4 regions of the Paenibacillus sp. FSL H3-0286 genome follow, and region 2 is predicted to be linked to each of the others. Evidence: riboswitches for the same ligand, from Rfam matches in the RefSeq annotation. Region 2 holds a riboswitch; each other region holds the start of a gene.
The links. A riboswitch is a leader RNA that binds a small molecule or an ion and turns the genes downstream of it on or off. The one in region 2 is predicted to bind cyclic di-AMP.
Positions count from the first base shown of each region.

Region 1: it holds a riboswitch for cyclic di-AMP, as region 2 does, so the genes downstream of both, MHB37_RS02660 (hypothetical protein) here and MHB37_RS00545 (C40 family peptidase) in region 2, are expected to answer to the same signal.
Region 3: it holds a riboswitch for cyclic di-AMP, as region 2 does, so the genes downstream of both, MHB37_RS10795 (KamA family radical SAM protein) here and MHB37_RS00545 (C40 family peptidase) in region 2, are expected to answer to the same signal.
Region 4: it holds a riboswitch for cyclic di-AMP, as region 2 does, so the genes downstream of both, MHB37_RS26575 (TrkH family potassium uptake protein) here and MHB37_RS00545 (C40 family peptidase) in region 2, are expected to answer to the same signal.

Region 1 is NZ_CP150285.1:601,244-605,458, reverse strand. Features, by position in the region: gene kdpA (potassium-transporting ATPase subunit KdpA) at 1-676, opposite strand, end outside; gene kdpF (K(+)-transporting ATPase subunit F) at 689-766, opposite strand; gene MHB37_RS02665 (hypothetical protein) at 893-1,309, opposite strand; cyclic di-AMP (ydaO/yuaA leader) riboswitch at 1,561-1,750, opposite strand; cyclic di-AMP (ydaO/yuaA leader) riboswitch at 2,170-2,334, shown strand; gene MHB37_RS02660 (hypothetical protein) at 2,403-2,957, shown strand; gene MHB37_RS02655 (hypothetical protein) at 2,972-3,493, shown strand; gene MHB37_RS02650 (hypothetical protein) at 3,535-3,987, shown strand.
Region 2 is NZ_CP150285.1:112,866-117,080, forward strand. Features, by position in the region: gene MHB37_RS00535 (GNAT family N-acetyltransferase) at 1-359, opposite strand, end outside; gene MHB37_RS00540 (C40 family peptidase) at 549-1,040, opposite strand; cyclic di-AMP (ydaO/yuaA leader) riboswitch at 1,046-1,188, opposite strand; gene MHB37_RS00545 (C40 family peptidase) at 1,551-1,979, opposite strand; cyclic di-AMP (ydaO/yuaA leader) riboswitch at 2,037-2,175, opposite strand; gene MHB37_RS00550 (hypothetical protein) at 2,394-3,224, opposite strand; gene MHB37_RS00555 (M1 family metallopeptidase) at 3,236-4,215, opposite strand, start outside.
Region 3 is NZ_CP150285.1:2,518,586-2,522,800, forward strand. Features, by position in the region: gene MHB37_RS10785 (DinB family protein) at 1-87, opposite strand, end outside; gene MHB37_RS10790 (helix-turn-helix transcriptional regulator) at 171-1,082, opposite strand; gene MHB37_RS10795 (KamA family radical SAM protein) at 1,216-2,391, opposite strand; cyclic di-AMP (ydaO/yuaA leader) riboswitch at 2,525-2,666, opposite strand; gene MHB37_RS10800 (helix-turn-helix domain-containing protein) at 2,715-4,215, opposite strand, start outside.
Region 4 is NZ_CP150285.1:5,958,221-5,962,435, forward strand. Features, by position in the region: gene MHB37_RS26570 (TrkA family potassium uptake protein) at 1-239, opposite strand, end outside; gene MHB37_RS26575 (TrkH family potassium uptake protein) at 253-1,611, opposite strand; cyclic di-AMP (ydaO/yuaA leader) riboswitch at 1,676-1,851, opposite strand; gene MHB37_RS26580 (CPBP family intramembrane glutamic endopeptidase) at 2,174-3,850, shown strand; gene uvrC (excinuclease ABC subunit UvrC) at 3,939-4,215, opposite strand, start outside.

The DNA.
Region 1 (4,215 bases), 490 kb from region 2:
GTTTAATTGATTCCAAAGAAGCGACTGGACCGATAGCGATTTGTTGCGTCTGCCCTTCGAGTGTAGTGACCTCAAGCGATGGCTTGAGCGTTTGTGGCACATGCAATCCTACCAGCACCAATGAAACTAGCAGAGCTAATGGAATGAATACACGAATATGTGCTTTTACGAAGTCCTCGAAAAAGTTCCCGACTGATTTCTGTCCTGTAATCCCTCTGACAAAAGCAACCGCAACAGAAAATCCGCTCGCTGCAGACGTGAACATCATCATCGTGATGACTGCCATTTGTGAAAAATACGATAGTCCCGTCTCCCCGCTATAATGCTGCAGGTTCGTATTGGTCATAAAGCTGATCACCGTATTGAATGAAAGCGTCTGTTCCATATCGGCAATTCCATTCGGGTTCAGCGGCAATCCCCGCTGTAATCTTAGAAAAATATAACTGAAAGCAACCAGTACGATATTAGTTAAAACAAAGCTGAGTGCATACTTCTTCCAGGACATTCCGTCCCGTTTTTTCAGGCCGATCAGCTTATAAATACCTTTCTCTGTGCCTGCAAACCAGCGATCCGTACGATTCGGTTCGTTAGAAAATACATGATATAAATACGTTCCCATCGGCTTGACCAGCAAGATGAGAATTACAATTACGACGACTATTTGCAAAATGCCCATGAATGCCCCTCCTTAAAATTTCTCAGGATGAATCAACGCGTAAACCAGATATATAAACAACAGTAGGGTAACAGCGATTACTAGAATCACAGCTTATCCCTCCCCGTATCCTCAACTACACCTGCGCACCAGCGCATAAAGCCATAAAATAACCCGTAAATTACAGCTAACGAAGCCACCATATACAGATCCATCATATCTTCCGCACTCCTTCCATTATCCTTGATGAGGTGATCTATCGATTAGAAAATCAGCATCACCACTATGGGAATAGATTACATAGCTCGCACCAAGTCTTTTATAGACCAATCTAGGATTTATTGAACTTGTAATCACAAAAATCGGCTGTGTCGTCCAGGTACGGCACATCTGAATATAGCGGCAGCAAAGCGGAAAGCTGCTCTCAAACAGATATACCCTGCCTACCGGGAACGATGGGCGAAACCAAGTGCTCTGATGGCGGGTATCCACTAGAATAACCTGCTCAATCCCGAGCTCCTCAAGTAAAGCTTTCTCAGCCACATTGTTGGTTAATCCCGCCATCTTAATACCCCTGAACTTCAGAAGTTTAATGAAATGTTCTCCCGCCTTTGTAGGCGCACATACAAGCACATATTCATTCTGATCCGTCATCTTTTTTTCTCCTCCTGCTCATTTACAACAAGGAGGCAACGAAAATCTCCGAAAGGATGTTGACCTATCGTCATTTTCGGGCACAACCTAAAGCTCGGTTGTGTCACGTCATTAGACGCTGCCTTACAAATACCGCTAATGATGAATTTAGCGACCTCTTAGGGGAGGCCTCCATAAATGCTTTGCTTCTAAGAGCACAGCAAAAAGCCACAAAGGATCTCCTCTGTGGCTCGCTAGCGGTCACATTGCACTCATCCTCTCTCCATACGCTTACGAGGTTAGCTGTCGGATTCGGGCGGTGAGAGTCGCCCTACCTGTATAGATGCGAGCTCACTCACACCCTCTACAGGATTCACCCCATAATCGGCTTCCGACTCTCACATCGGCTGCCGATTGTTGGTTCCCCCGCTTTCCTTACCGGAAATTAAGCGGATCAAATATTCGATTGTCGTTGAAACAGGAGTAATCATACTCTTATGCACGAAGACTTGTAAAACCTGAATGATGCCAAAATAATGCAAATTAAAAACTATTTTCCCATTAGATAGCGCTTACTTGATATCTAATCTCTCTATATCTCTTGTTTACTCGAGTTTGGAGCGTTTAATCGCTATCTATAACCCATGTGATTTTATTCACCTTTTTAGAGCGAAAATACTGCAAATTCCCATTATAGGTAGAAACGCAAGAAGCTGAGGCTGAGCGAGAAAGAGGCGCGATAACACGCCATAAATACCTATTTACCTCGTTTTTCAGTCGTAGTCGGCAGGATATGGTTAAAATTGCTCTAAAAGAACATTTTCCGTTTTTTACAGAAAATCTTGAAAAGAGTATGATTCGGGTTGAATCTAATTCATGAAAAACAATCAACGCTGAGTTCCTGCATTCGCAGGGAACGGGGGAACCATCAGGCCACCTGGCCTACTTGGGGTGAATCCAAAGGAGACTGCATAAGTCTCAATAGGTAGGGCGACTCTCACCGTCCGAATCCGACAGCTAACCTCGTAAGCGTAAAGAGAGAGACCCTTGATCCGCCACGCTTTGGCCCAGGTATATCTGCCTGTAATCCAAAACCGCAGCAGAGGTCCTCCTCTTGCTGCGGTTTTTGCGTTACCTGAGCTTATTAGGTGATAGCACGCTGGATGGGGTGAATGTTTTGAAGCACTATTATTTAGGGATACATCAAGGGCTGCTTGAGCCGATAAGTCTAAATTACGTTTGTTTCGGGGCCTTGTGGTTCGAAGAACATAATCACAGGTACATTGTAGGCTATGCATTTGGCCAGAACCAGATCCAAGCCCTTCGCCAGTTCAGCACACCTTCTTCTTGTAAAGACTGTTTAGACTCTAAGATTGTATATGAGATATATAAAAAAATTCGAGAACAACAGCAGCAGCAGGATTGGTCATCACACCAAAAACTCCCGTGGTTTACAGCCTTCAAGGAGCCTTGGAAAGATGTAAGCGCCGGTTGGTATGTCTTGAGATCCCGCAGCACCTTTCCCTTACATCTATCTGTTATACGGAAAGAGAAGTTCCGACTATGGCTAGAGCATACCGCAGTCTGTGAGAATAAAATGGAAATGCTCGCTTGTGTAGAAAAGGCTAGTGTCACTCATCATGTAGACTTAAAGCTTTTGGAAATCTAAGGAGGAACCCTACTATGGACCAGCGCAGACTATCCCGCATTGAAGTATTTGTATTGGATGAACCCGAGCCTATCCACTATGGAATGGAAGGGGCTGAAGGCTGCCGTTATGGTATTCTAAAACTCACCTGTAAGGGAGGTTGCAGCTGGGGGGCTTGTCTGATCTCTGCCAACACCAAAAATTTCGATCTCATTAAATGGAGTTCTTTTTTACGGGCTATCTGTCATTGCCGTCTTGAGGAAGCGCTGGATAAGGTCCGCCGCGAAGGTTCAGATTGGGAGCAGGTTAAGCTTGAGCTAGTTCAGGGTGCTTTGCAGGATTTAAAGGCCAAGCTCCAGGGTAAATCCTTGGCAGGGCATATTCAGCAAGGGCGTCTGTACAGTGTTGCAGCAGGGGGGAGCAATTCCAGAAGTGAACGGCTCTACTACAAACCTTCCAAAGCTTTATCCAGTACCTCCCAGCAGAAACACAGTTGCCCGGAACCAGACACCGCTGATCTCATCAATAAATCAATCTCTTACTTTTCTATATTATAGATTCAAGCAAATCTCTCATTCTGAAAGGATCGTGTTTCACCATGCCTGACCCCTTACCTCCCGAGTCCACCTACAGTACTAAATTTGCAGAGTGTGTCCAAAAGTATACTAATGAAGTCTACGTACTTAGTTCCATGTTGTTAGAACAATCTAATGAGGCGGACAAGGTTACTATACGCACCTTCACAGAGCTTCATAAAATATATCGTCAGGATGAATTCGATCCTCAGTTATTCTCTATCCACGCTTACCGCACTTGTATTCGCCAGTGTGCTGATTCTTTTGCCCGGCGCTCGCTTCTATCGGCTAAGGCATTACCTTGGGAGGAACAGCTTGTGAAGGTATTGTGGTACGGCTTAAAGCTGCCTCTTTCTCAAATAAGCATTATTCTGCAAAAAAGTGTTCCTGCATTGAAAGCACAGCTTAGAGCTGTACGGGAGCAGATGACCGCCCAAGCGGATGTACTAACGAGCGCAAATCTTTCTATAATTTAGTCTCTGACTAGAATTCAAACGATCTTTGAGCGCATGAAGCATCTAACGGACTCAGGAGCCTTTAATTGAAGCTTTTCCACAAATATGGCCGGCGTTCGGACTCCAGTAAAAATCTCGAGCGATGAGCGTCTTGGATCGTCTTAAAGCAAGCCCTAATCATCTTCCACCAAGACAAGGCTTACGGACCCAGATGACGTTACTTGCACGTTTATCGCCTTTTGAGCATAG
Region 2 (4,215 bases):
TCTAGATCTATCTCTCGATCAGGATAACGACTCAAGGCTGTCTGGACGATGGCATCTACGAATAGTTTGCCTAAACCATGGCCGCATAGATCGGGGCGCATCCCAACTCCTAAACGGACGACTCCTTCCATCGGGAACAACTGTGCGAATCCGCACAAAACCTCTTGTTCATTTAATATGGAGATATATTGTTCCTCCCGGAGCTGCGGATCACCAAACTCGATGCCAAGAGCCTGCATCTGCTCCCACGGCATCCAGCCATAAATATTATATGGGGGCGTATAGCTCCACTTACAAATAGCTTCTCCGTGAATTGCCTCCATAGGAACAACATGAAAAGTTACCGAGGGATTTATCATAAAGTCAACGATCTCCTTTCACGAGGACATTGCTATATTACTAATTATATACAAAATGGGGGAGGTTCGACTCAGAAACTTTATATGAGAGGAATGTTTTACAAATTATGAGAGGGGTAAATAAGTAATAAGACAAAAAAACAAGCTCTCCTCCAAGAGTTACCTTGGAAAAGAGCCTATGTACGTTACTTATTGCACATCATCATTGTCTTCCGATTCAGCAGCAACCGATTGATAAGCGTCTGTGCTCATAATGCGCTTGGCACCAACGTAGCGTTTCACGTAGTAGCTATCACTCAGAGAGCTAATCGTAACACCGCGTGAGGTAGAAGCGTGTGCGAACTTACCTTCACCGACATAAATGCCGACATGGGAGACACCTTTGCCACTTGTATTGAAGAATACAAGATCTCCGGCTCTTATATCATCACGGGAGATTGCTGTGCCCATTTGATATTGGGAACCTGATTGGTGTGGAAGGTTAATGCCAATCTTATCAAACACATACATTGTAAATCCGGAGCAATCAAATCCGTTAGTGGATATACCGCCGGATACGTATTTAGTACCGATGGCCTTGTCAATCACTTTATCCATTTTGGAATCTGCGAAAGCGCTTCCTGCTCCGATGGTGAGGATGATGGAAAAGCTTAGTACTGCTGCTGCTAACTTCTTCTTCAAAAGTGTATACCCCTTCCAAATGCCTACGAGGTTAGCTTAAGGGTTCGGTTGAAGGTCCCCTATGACCCCTCTATATAATGGAGGTCAATTCACCCAAAGTTGGTTCCCCCGTTTTCCTAATAGTTAGGAAACTCGGCTCATACTGTTGATTAGGATTAGCTTGTAATCAATACATGACAAAACCTTTGTAAATAACAACTTAATGATTACAAAAATGTTACTAAAATCTCACTGCGCTAATTGTAACAAACAGAAAGCCGCTTGGCAATCGTTTTTAACATATTAATGCAGAAAAATTGGCATTTTTACGGTAGAAAGGCATATGTAAGCGTTAATAATGACCTAATTTTTAATATAATTGCAATTTTTATCAAATAAACATGTTTCAATTGGGCTCTATTAGTGTAAAAATATATTATGGAAAAAAGAAAAACCCGAATTTGATTACGGGAATAATCAGATTCAGGTTCATATAGTTGTAATTATGAGGTTATAGTTGTGAGGAAGGTTTCAATCGAAGGCTACAGCTTGATAAGCTGAAGTACTCATTACTCTTTTAGCGCCAACATAACGATTGGCCCAGTAGGCCTGACTGAGTGAAGTGATGGTCACTCCACGCGAAGAGGACGATTGTGCGAATTTTCCGTTTCCAACATAAATGCCGACATGGGATACTCCATTGCCAAGTGTGTTAAAGAACACTAGATCACCAGAACGCAGATTGCTTTTGGATACAGCAGTTCCAACGCTATATTGAGCTTTTGATGTACGAGGTAAAGTAAGACCCACATTCTTGAATACATATTTTGTAAATCCAGAGCAATCAAATCCGGCAGTGCTTGTACCTCCGGTTTTATAGGCAACTCCAATAGTCTTTGAGATTACAGTGTCCATCTTAGAGTCGGCAAAGGCGCTTCCTCCACCAATAGATAATGCCATTACAAGTCCTAGCGCCGCAGCGACGCATTTTTTTCTTAAATTATGTCTTTTCAAAAGATGTACTCCTTCCAAGGCCTGCGAGGTTAGCTTAAGGGTTCGGTAGAAGATTCCCTATGATCCCTGTAAAGCGAGATCAATTCACCCAAAATATGGTTCCCCCACTTCCCGGTGCAAAGGAATTAGGCGTGTTAAGCACCAAGAGAATGACGTTTCGACAGTTACACTTACGATAAATACATTTAGTTATGTAGGAATCGTTTCAATTGATTACAAAATTGTTACTAATAGCACAGGACTTATTGTAACAGAGCTTTTATGATTTTGCAAATACTCTTAAGTTATCCGTAATGAGAAAAAGTCCCAGCTCCTGAATACAGGAATTGGGACCTTTTTATTATGTCAAATAAGGTTAATTTATTGTGGAAATGCTTTGCTACACCATAGATGATATTGTGCAGAGATTCCCCACATTTTTAAGAGCGTAGAAGGTAGTGGTGAGATTTGCCGTATTATAAGTGCCGGCAGGCCGGGACAGAACAGACCCGTCAGTCCGCACACTAGCAGTAAGAGCAAGCCTCCCGCACCAAGTACAATGGAAACACCTATAGCAGGAATCAGTGACCGCAAGCAGATGAACAGTGAGGAGAACATTCCTGTACCGCCGGTGTAACCAAACTGCATATATAGAAGAAACAGGTGCACGATAAAAATATATATAAGCCATGCCAATACGTATGGTACTAAATGAAGTAACAAAGTGTAGTTAAACAAAGAGGATAAGAACAGCCCGTACATTTTTGGAGCAAGCCAGTAAAGCGGCAGCAGGGTCAGCACCCATTCGATTAGGCTAAAGACTAAGACAGGTAGTCCATAGATCTTCATGCCGGGGAAAAAGAACAGCCCGCGCTCGCCCTTTCGCTCCTGGTGCAGCTCATGCAGCAATCCTGCCCTTATGAAAGGAGAAAGCAGAAGTCGCAAGACAACAAGTCCTAGAAGCATCCATAACCAAGTGCGTATCGCAGGGTCAGTATTCAAGCTGAACTGTCCCTCGATATAATACAACAGTCTGCCCATACCGCTGCCGCCGGCGTCTTTATCTGGATAGCGCAGTAGAATTGGAATAATAGCAGATCGGATGAAACCATACATAAAGTAGCCCCAGAGCAGTCGGTAGATGAAGAGCAGAATTAAAATATAAAATTGCTCCTTCATGCTTTGCCAGCCGCGGGTTATCGATGTTCTCACAATCATTCACCTCACCAGACAAGAGTTCCGAGCACGGTTTCAAGTAGTTTAGTTACACTTAACGTCCAGCGAGAGAGCGTCTTGGGCTCTATTTCCGCCAGCCTAAAGTTGTTTAAATGTTTGCTCTCCAATAAGATGGAATGCTCAGGGTCAATCTCAGCAGAGAGAAGAGGCTTATCGCTTAACAATTGAAACGTAGTCTCTGCTCCTTCACCGTTCCAGACCCGCTGCACCGAAGAGCTGTCGGCGAATGTGAATTTCACAGGAACATCAACGTAATGGGTCCCTTTGTTTGAAATCTTCACTAATGATTCGTAGCTTTGAGCATCGCCGCTGTTATTTTTTTTAAAAGTAATCGTATCTACTGAGAAGTCAGGCGCACCATCACCATAAATGTAATCATTGAAATATGCCTGCCATGATTTTTTGGTTACCTTCTCAACGACTTTCTGAAAATCTGACGTAGCGGGATGCTGGAAACGGAACTTACGAGCGTAGGAGGACATGATGCTGTTCATTGCTTTGGTACCTACCTGGCGTTCGATATCTTTAAGTACAAGCTTGCCGCGGATATAAACATTTCGGCTATAGGAATCCGCCCCTGCATATTTCCACGTTTCCAGATTTAACGGCTCAGGTATAGTCACCAGGCTGGCCTGTAAAGGCAAATTAGACTTGATACCGTATTCTTGTTCCATAAGTCTGTCTTCGGCATAGGAAGTAAAGCTTTCATCCAGCCAGGCCTCCTCGAATTCATTGCTGGCTACCATACCGTAGAAGTATTGATGGCCGATCTCATGAATGACGGTTCTTTCAAGTGAGGTATCTGGAGAAGAATCCGCGGCCCCAAAGGCTGTAATAAGGGTAGGATATTCCATTCCTCCCGCGCCGTTTCCCTCCTTAGGTGGGACGATTATAGACAGCGTAGAGTAGGGATAAGGGCCATACCATTTGCTGAAGTAGGTCAGGGCAGCCTTGGCAGCTTGAAGGT
Region 3 (4,215 bases), 2.4 Mb from region 2:
AGAAGGCGGGAGTTCCTTGATTCTCCCCAGGATAGTTTGGTTTGCCCATGTGTGGTATTTAAACATTTCTACTGGATAATTTGTCATTCGTACATTCTCCTTTTGAATGGTCATGGATTTGTTTTTTGTTACTGTAGTTAATATAAAAGAAGAAGTATGACATCAGACTGTCATACTTCTTCATAAAGTTTGAGTGTGTTTTGAAGCTGCTCTTTTAAAATACCTCGCAATGCAGGGGGTTCGAGGACTTCGGCGCCGCTGCCAAAACTCAGCAGAATGGACCAAAGCCAACGTGCTTCCAATGGCTTATACACAGGAATTCGCATCGTCATGCTTTTATCGGAATGAAATTCCTTGTCGACTTGATGAAACTGATCCAAAGCTTCTGCCAAAGCCTCAGGGCCTACCCGGATCACTATTTCCTCCACCTGATCTGCCCCGTTTGAACAGCCAGCCTCTTTGGGTAACTCATGTTGCGAATGAAAGGTATCCTGCGTCAGGAACAAATTCAGCATCCGGGAAAGTCGGAACTCCCGATAGTCCTGCCGTGTCCGGCAATAACCATAGATGTACCAGTTGCTATATTTAAAATGAAGCTTTACTGGTTCCATTTCACGGGTTGTACGTTCATTTTTTACACTGATGTAATCAAAACGGACAACATTTCGTTCCGATATAGCCGCACGTAAAAGAGGAAGTGCGTCAGGATCCGTACGCCGGGTTTCAAGATCCACCGCGAGACTAGAGGTCTGTGGCTCCGTTCCAATCGTTTGCAGCCGTTCAATGGTTCCTTGCGTATGCTCATCTTCAAACACGGAAGAAAGACTGTTAAGTACAGTAATCAGAGAAGTGACATCATACGAACGGAGCAGGCTTTTATCCATTTTATATCCGTCCATGATGCCATATCCACCTTTAGTACCCTGATACGATACGACCGGGATGCCAGCGGCACAAATCACATCGATATCCCTATAGATTGTTCGCTGGGAAACCTGAAACTCTTCAGCCAGCTTGGAGGCAGATAAAACTTCGTGGTTCAATAGCTTGTAGATCATAGAAATCAATCGTTCCAATTTCATGTGTGCATTCCCACCCATTAGTCCATTTCGTGTTACAGCGTGATTATATCATAGATTTTTTCGGGCTAATTTTGGGAGGGAGGAGTTTTGTTGTTGGCGATGAAGAAATATCCTATGACAGAGTCGATTAAATCTATTTACAGATTAAATCCGCAGGCTCGCCTGATAAATCATTAACAGAAATAATAGCATCGTTTTTTTTCACAGGTGGGGTCCAATATTGCTCATTCCCAGGCAGGTCATCGAACCATTCGGCGTCCTTTGGACAATCTAGAATCATAAATTTTCCGTATTCCTGATCTCTGGATTGATGGTATTTGAGATAGGCTTTTCCGTTATCAATGGCGAGAATTTCTATTTTTCCTGAGGTGTGGCTCATGGATAAGCGTACTCTTTTGCCAAGTCCTGAGGTTCTGGCTTTGGCTTCTTCTACAATTTGATAGACTTGCTCGAGCGGTAATACGAAATCTCGGTTTCCGGCTACGGGCCGGTTCACAAAGAAGTAGTAGGGTGTAACGCCAGCCCATGAAAGCCGGTCCAGTAGTTCCCCTAAAATAACGGGATCATCGTTGATGCCTTTGAGGATGGGGGTCTGATTTACGACAATTGCCCCTGCGTTGTGGAGAGCTTTAAATGCTTTTTTGGCTTCAGGTGTGATTTCACGAGGATGATTGATGTGCGCCATAACATAGATTCGTTTGTCTTCGGTAGAGTAAGTACGAATCAGCTCCAGCAGCTCTTCGTCTTCAGAGATCCGCATCGGATTAAATACGGGAATTTTGGAACCCAGTCTAATAATCTTAACATGCTCAATGCTTCTTAGATTTTCAATAATGGATCTTAGCTTCGGTGTGGAGAGAATTAAACTGTCCCCGCCCGTAAGAAGTACGTTGTTAATCTCCGGATTATTTGCGATATACTCCAAGCCCGGAGAGACATCAGCCATCGCCTCTTTCACGTCATTTCGGAACAGACGCTTACGGAAACAGTAGCGGCAATAAGCCCCGCAGACCTCGGATACAATCAGTAGTGCAGTGGTTCTATACTTGTGCTGACAACCAGGTACCACATAATTCGTGTCCTCATCGGAGGCGTCCCAGCGCCCATACTCCAGCAGTTCACCTTCGTTAGGAATAACCAGCTTACGGATGGGATCATTTGGATCATCCCAGTTAATTAAAGACAGATAGTAGTCATTTACACGAAAAACAAATTTGTCCGTAATTTCTTTCAGATTCTCTTTTTCCAGCTCAGACAACATAGCTATTTTGTTAATATCCGTGAAGTACTTTACCTTTTGCACGTACATCTCTCCTTTGTCTCGTAGTGTGAGAAATGAGGGAGCCTTAGTGTCAAAGGCCAATCTACTGCCAGCAGGGTCCAAAAAAGCACAAAAAGAGACCCTTAGCAAGGGTCTCTGGTTATGTAAATAACATGAAAAGCAGACCCATCCACTGCTGACGAGGTTAGCTGACGGACTCGGGTAAGATGGTACCCTACATTCTAATGCTCAATGATTCGCCCCAATTAACTGGTTCCCCCGCTTTTCAACTGTAAAAGTTGGAAATTAAGCGTAGATAAAGTATACCCTATCAAGTTTTGAAAAGTCAAAAGAGAATCCTAGATTCACTTTCAATTGCTAGCGCTACTTCCGCCGAGTAGTTTAGGCAACAGCGTTAGCAGCTTCTCCCGGGTTAACGCATCACTAGAGTTCCATTTGCTTCCGTCGAGCAGATAAACATGTCCTTGACGTACTGCCGGGAGATTGTTCCAAAGTGAACTGTCTAGTAATCGTTCCATCGCAGCTCGCGAGTCTTTGCGTTCCGGAATGAGCATGAAGATATGATCTCCGGCGTAGGCAGGCAGTCGTGTTGGATCAACTTCGGCGAACCCTAACTCTTCGTCCAATATGGCCTGGATCTCTTCGGTCGGTTGTAATCCACATGGGGCATAAAGCGCAGTGGAGAATCCGGACATTCCCATAGCATACAGATGATCTCCATGATCATAGACCAAAGCAGAGGCGGTTTCTCCAACTTGGAGGGTTGTCGTGTAAAGCTGCTGCCACATGGCAGCGTTTTTGATTGTGAATGACTCCAGCCATGCTTCGGCTTCGCGCTGTTTACCTAGCCAACTGCCTAGTGTCCGCATTCGTTTGTCGAGAGATGCAAATGAATCAAAGGTGAGTGTCGGAGCGATACCAGAAACTGCTCTGTAGGCTCTTTCATCACTATTTGCCAAAATGATCAAATCTGGGTTTAGGGAAGCGGTCAACTGCGGGTCCAGTGGAAACCCGACGTTGGCGAGCTTCTTAAGCCGATGTTTATAGACGCTGTTCCGGGCGAACGCTTCATCTCCACCGATAGGCTTTACGCCTAACGCGAGAAGGTCGCCAAGTGTTTCGCCATGATAGACAATACGTTTCGCTCGCTCTGGAATCTCCACCTCATGACCCGTCCAATCCTTGACGGTAAGCTTACGACCTTTCTGATGTGCATATTGTCCGGGTGTAACTCCGGTTTTTTGCCGAAAGCGGCGGCTGAAATAGTATTCGTCCGAGAAGCCGACCAGTCTGGCGATTTCCCGCAGTGGTTCAGTCGATTCCTGCAGGAATCGTTTGGAATGATTAATGCGCAGATCCGTCAGGTATTCAAGCGGCTTTTTACCCGTAAGCTGCTGAAAAATCGGTGTATATTGCCAGATTGATATTCCCGCCAGTTCAGCTAACTGCTTCACGGTGATACTCTCTGTATAATGCTCCTGAATGAATGTTATGGTCTTTTCTACGGATTCCGTAGGACTTGGCAGGTGTTTGGAAGGGTAATTATGCTCAAAAAGTAGCAGCAGCAATTCTTGGAATTTTAATTGTCGCTTGAATTGTTGTACATCATCGGTGTTATTCCTGTTCATGAGCAGGTCTTCGACTAGTCGGATTACCTTGGTGAACGGGTGCACAATTAACTCCCGTCTGCCGGAAAGCAGCTCTCCAGAATATCGTTTAGGATGCTCGGTTGTATAGATTGCTGTAAAGGTGATGAGGTAATAATACAACGTCAGCTCCTGGTTGTTCGTACTATAGGAGATTCCAGGAGATAGTAGATAACATTTATCCGTACTTAGTATCACGCTTTGA
Region 4 (4,215 bases), 1.2 Mb from region 2:
TCCATATTGTCACCAATCGCAACAATCCCACAATCAAAGTTCCGTACACCAAGCGAGCGCATAATTCCCTCATCTGTAGCATCTGCTACTACCGTATGCGTCAGCTGATCGCTCATTTCCTCCACGCGTTCTTCATGGTGGTCAATGCCGAGCACCTCGTAGCCCATTTCCATCAGCTCAAGCGCCAGGCTTGAACCGAAGCGACCTAAGCCGATTACTACAAATTGCTGTGCTTTCATTTCTAATTAACTCCTATCCAATAATTATTTTACCTTCCGGATACTTATACAGTGGTTTACCCTGTTTGGGACCGAGTGCATACGCTAAGGTTAGTGGACCTAGCCGACCTGCAAACATCGTCAGACAGAGTAGAATCTTACCGATCGCTGACAGTTCCGGAGTTAGCCCCATAGTCAGTCCTACCGTAGCAAAGGCGGAGGTCGTCTCAAACAAGATTGCCAAGAAATTACTGTCTTCAGTTGTGGAGAGTATCATCGACACAGAGGCGATTAACAACAAAGCCAGCAGCGTGATCGTTAATGCCTTGTAGATGCGCTCTTGAGCCAGCCGATAACGGAACAACACAACATCTTCCCGTCCACGCAGCATAGCAATTACAGCACCAATCATCATTGTAAAGGTTGTTGTCTTGATCCCGCCGCCCGTTGAGCCCGGAGAAGCACCAATAAACATAAGAATCACTATAAAAAATTGTGTAGCCTGCCGAAGTCCAGCAATATCTACTGTGTTCGCGCCAGCCGTACGGGGAGACACGGATTGAAAGAAGGCCGATAATATTTTACCGCCGAAATTCAGTGAACCCAGGGTACGAGTGTTAGTAAACTCAAATATAAAAATAACCAAAGCTCCGATCAGAATCAGCCCTGTGCTGGTGGACAGGACAACTTTACTATGTAGAGACAGCCTGCGGGTTACCCGAAACTCCACCAGATCTGACATTACAATAAAACCAATCCCGCCGGAGACAATCAGAAACATTACAATAATATTCACAAGCGGATCATATACATAATCAGTTAAACTGCGAAAATCCCCAAAAATATCGAACCCCGCATTATTAAACATAGACACCGCATGAAATATGCCATAATAAATCGCTTTTCCCAACGGCATATCAAAAGCCCAGCGAATAGACAGCAGCACAGCGGCACAGCCTTCTATGACAAGAGAATATATGAGGACTCTCCGGATCAGTCGCACAATTCCTTCCATAGAGCCTTGATTCATGGCTTCCTGTAGGATTAGCCTGTCCCGCAAAGATATTTTACGCTTTAACACCAGTGAAAATAGAGTGGCCATGGTCATAAAACCTAAGCCGCCGATCTGGATCAGGATCATAATTACGGTTTTCCCAAAAATCGTGAACGAAGTTCCGGTATCCAGCACAACAAGCCCTGTAACACAGGTTGCCGACGTTGAAGTAAATAATGCATCAATAAATTCCACGGAATTCCCGCTTGTGCTTGAGATGGGCAGCATAAGCAGCAGGGCCCCTATCAGAATGATCGATGCAAAACCAAGCACCAGTATCTGCGGCGGCGAGAGCTTCAGAAACTTAAATTCAGAAATCCTGCGAAACTGTGAAGCCACTTTGCTCACCTTCTTATCAAAAATTCCAACAAAAAAAGCACTGGAAAACCAATGCTGACTTGGTTCCTGCAGTAAATTAGCCTACGAGGTTAGCTGTCGGATTCGGACTGTGCAGGCTGCCCTATTCGTTCCCAGAACGAAATTCACCCCTGATGAAAGTGCCATTTATCGTGTACACTCCACTTTTCATCACTTCTTATGGTTCCCCCGTTTTCACCAGAAATTCGGCTACTATACAATTGCATACAAATTATATACGTTATTTAGTGAATTCACAAAGACACAATTAATGCTCATTCACATGAAAAAATGCGGTTTAAAGAGACTGCATCAAAAGGAGTGCCTTTTCTCATCACTTTTCCGTGTTTTCCCTGCAATTACACCGATTCTCATCATTCGTGCAGAAATGAACACGATAAAATTCATGGTATAAATTCACATGACTATTCTATACTATCTCTATTACCCATAAAAAGAACATATAATGTTTTTTGTAACCAACCAGGCACTAATACTATAATGGAACATAACATTGTCACAGTACATAACAAGGAGGCGTTACATGAATCCCGTCGGCCAGCCCTTACAGCAACGTGCCCTCTCCAAGAGGCTCATCATCTCGGGCATTATCGGTCTTATTCTATTTATTATGTTTCAGATTTCCCCTTCACTGCTTAGTAGTCCTACAGGTGAAGATACCACCGTCATTAGCAAGGCAGAAGCCCGTGATCAAGCCATATTATTCGCAGAACAAAAGCTCAACTACACCGAAGCACCAAACGATCAATGGAATGTACTTTACCAGACGGACTCTTCCTTTTATGGTTATATGTCTCGCGAGAAGCTTGTGGAGGACTACACCAAGAAAAAATTGGATCAAAAATATCCTTTTGATGTCTTTCGTGCAACGCTTACTCCTTCAGCGGAGCAAGAGCCGCAAATCATCGTTGACCTCAATATGTATAACGGTAAGATTGTCGCTTTCTCAAAGGCTGCAAAAGTTACCTCCGAAGAGGGGTCAGGCATCGCTTCCGTTGGTGCAAAAGAGGACAAGGGAGCTGACCTCACTCTAGCGCAGAAGGAGAATCTTGCTCGTCCTTGGCTTCAGGAATGGGAAGTAAATCCTGCCAAGCTACAAATTGAATCGAATACAGGAAGCCATGGGCTAGTGTATACGGATAGTACTGTTCAGGTCGGCGAATCCTTATTGCACTATTATTTTGATTTCAGTGGAGAGCAGGTATCCAGCTTTAATGCCGGATTCACTGCACCGGCTTGGCATACCTCCTACGTACAAGGACAGACCTCTTTAGCGGAAAAGCTAACATTATTCGGTTACGGTATACCCACACTGATTTTAGGAATTCTGGCACTCGTCTACAGTATTCTTAGAAGAGAGCATACTTCCTTTAAACGTGGAGTATTCCTAAGCTCAGCCTATTTTGTAATCATGATGATCAGCACCTATAATATGCTGCCTGAATCAACGGGCGAAGGGCTAGAAGCACAGATTACCTCTGTCATTATGTTTATCATTTATGCTTTGTACAGCCTGCTGATGTCCTCCTTGCTCTACTTCTCTTTAGTGGGCGGTAATGGCCTATGGCGAAAAGAGGAAGGCATGAACCCTTGGCCCCGCGCCAAAGAGCCCGGCTATGGACAATATGTGTTGGACAGTATCCGGGCTGGATACATCTGGGCTTTCGTTCTGCTAGGGGTGCAGACGGTTATGTTCATCATATTATCGTTTACCTTGCACAATTGGTCTACTACAGACGCCACCCAATCTCCTTATAACATGAGATATGCTTGGCTTCTGCCTATCGTCGCATGGCTCGCTGGTTTATCTGAGGAAGCCATTTATCGCTTTTTCGGAATTCCTATGCTGAAAAAGGTGTTCCGGAACACTTTTATCGCTTGCTTGATCACCACGCTGGTTTGGGCGTTTGGCCATACGTTATATCCGATCTATCCCATCAGCTCCCGTCCCATTGAGCTGACTGTAATCGGGCTGCTGTTCAGCTATATTTTCCTTCGTTACGGGTTTATTGCTGTCATGTTCAGCCACGTCGTGTTTGACAGCATCCTGATGGGCGCTACGCTGATCTTTATGAAGGAGAGCGTAAATGTAGGCGCGGGTATCTTCGCGATTATTATGCCGTTCATAGTCGCTTACATCGTCTATCGATTTAATCCACCACAGAAGCCTAAGCCGGTGGAGCCTTCTTCTTTGATTTAAACTAATGTGAAGACGTAATGAAATTAAAAAAGGGCATCAAAGCCGCTTTAGTCGCTGCTTTGATACCCTTTTTCTTTTGTCACCATTACTATGAGGTTGGCTCTTCATCCTTGAGCGCATCAAGAATTTGTTTTGCCAGCTTTTCTCCAATAGAAAGTGTACGGAAATCATCCACGGAGGCTTCTTTAATTTTCTTAAGCGATCCGAAATGCTTTAGCAGCGCTTTACGGCGCTTCTCACCTATACCAGGTATAGAGTCCAGCTTGGAGGTAACCATGGACTTCCCGCGCTGTTCACGGTGGAAGGTGATCGCGAACCTATGGACCTCATCCTGAATCCGCTGCAAAAGGTAAAATTCCTGACTG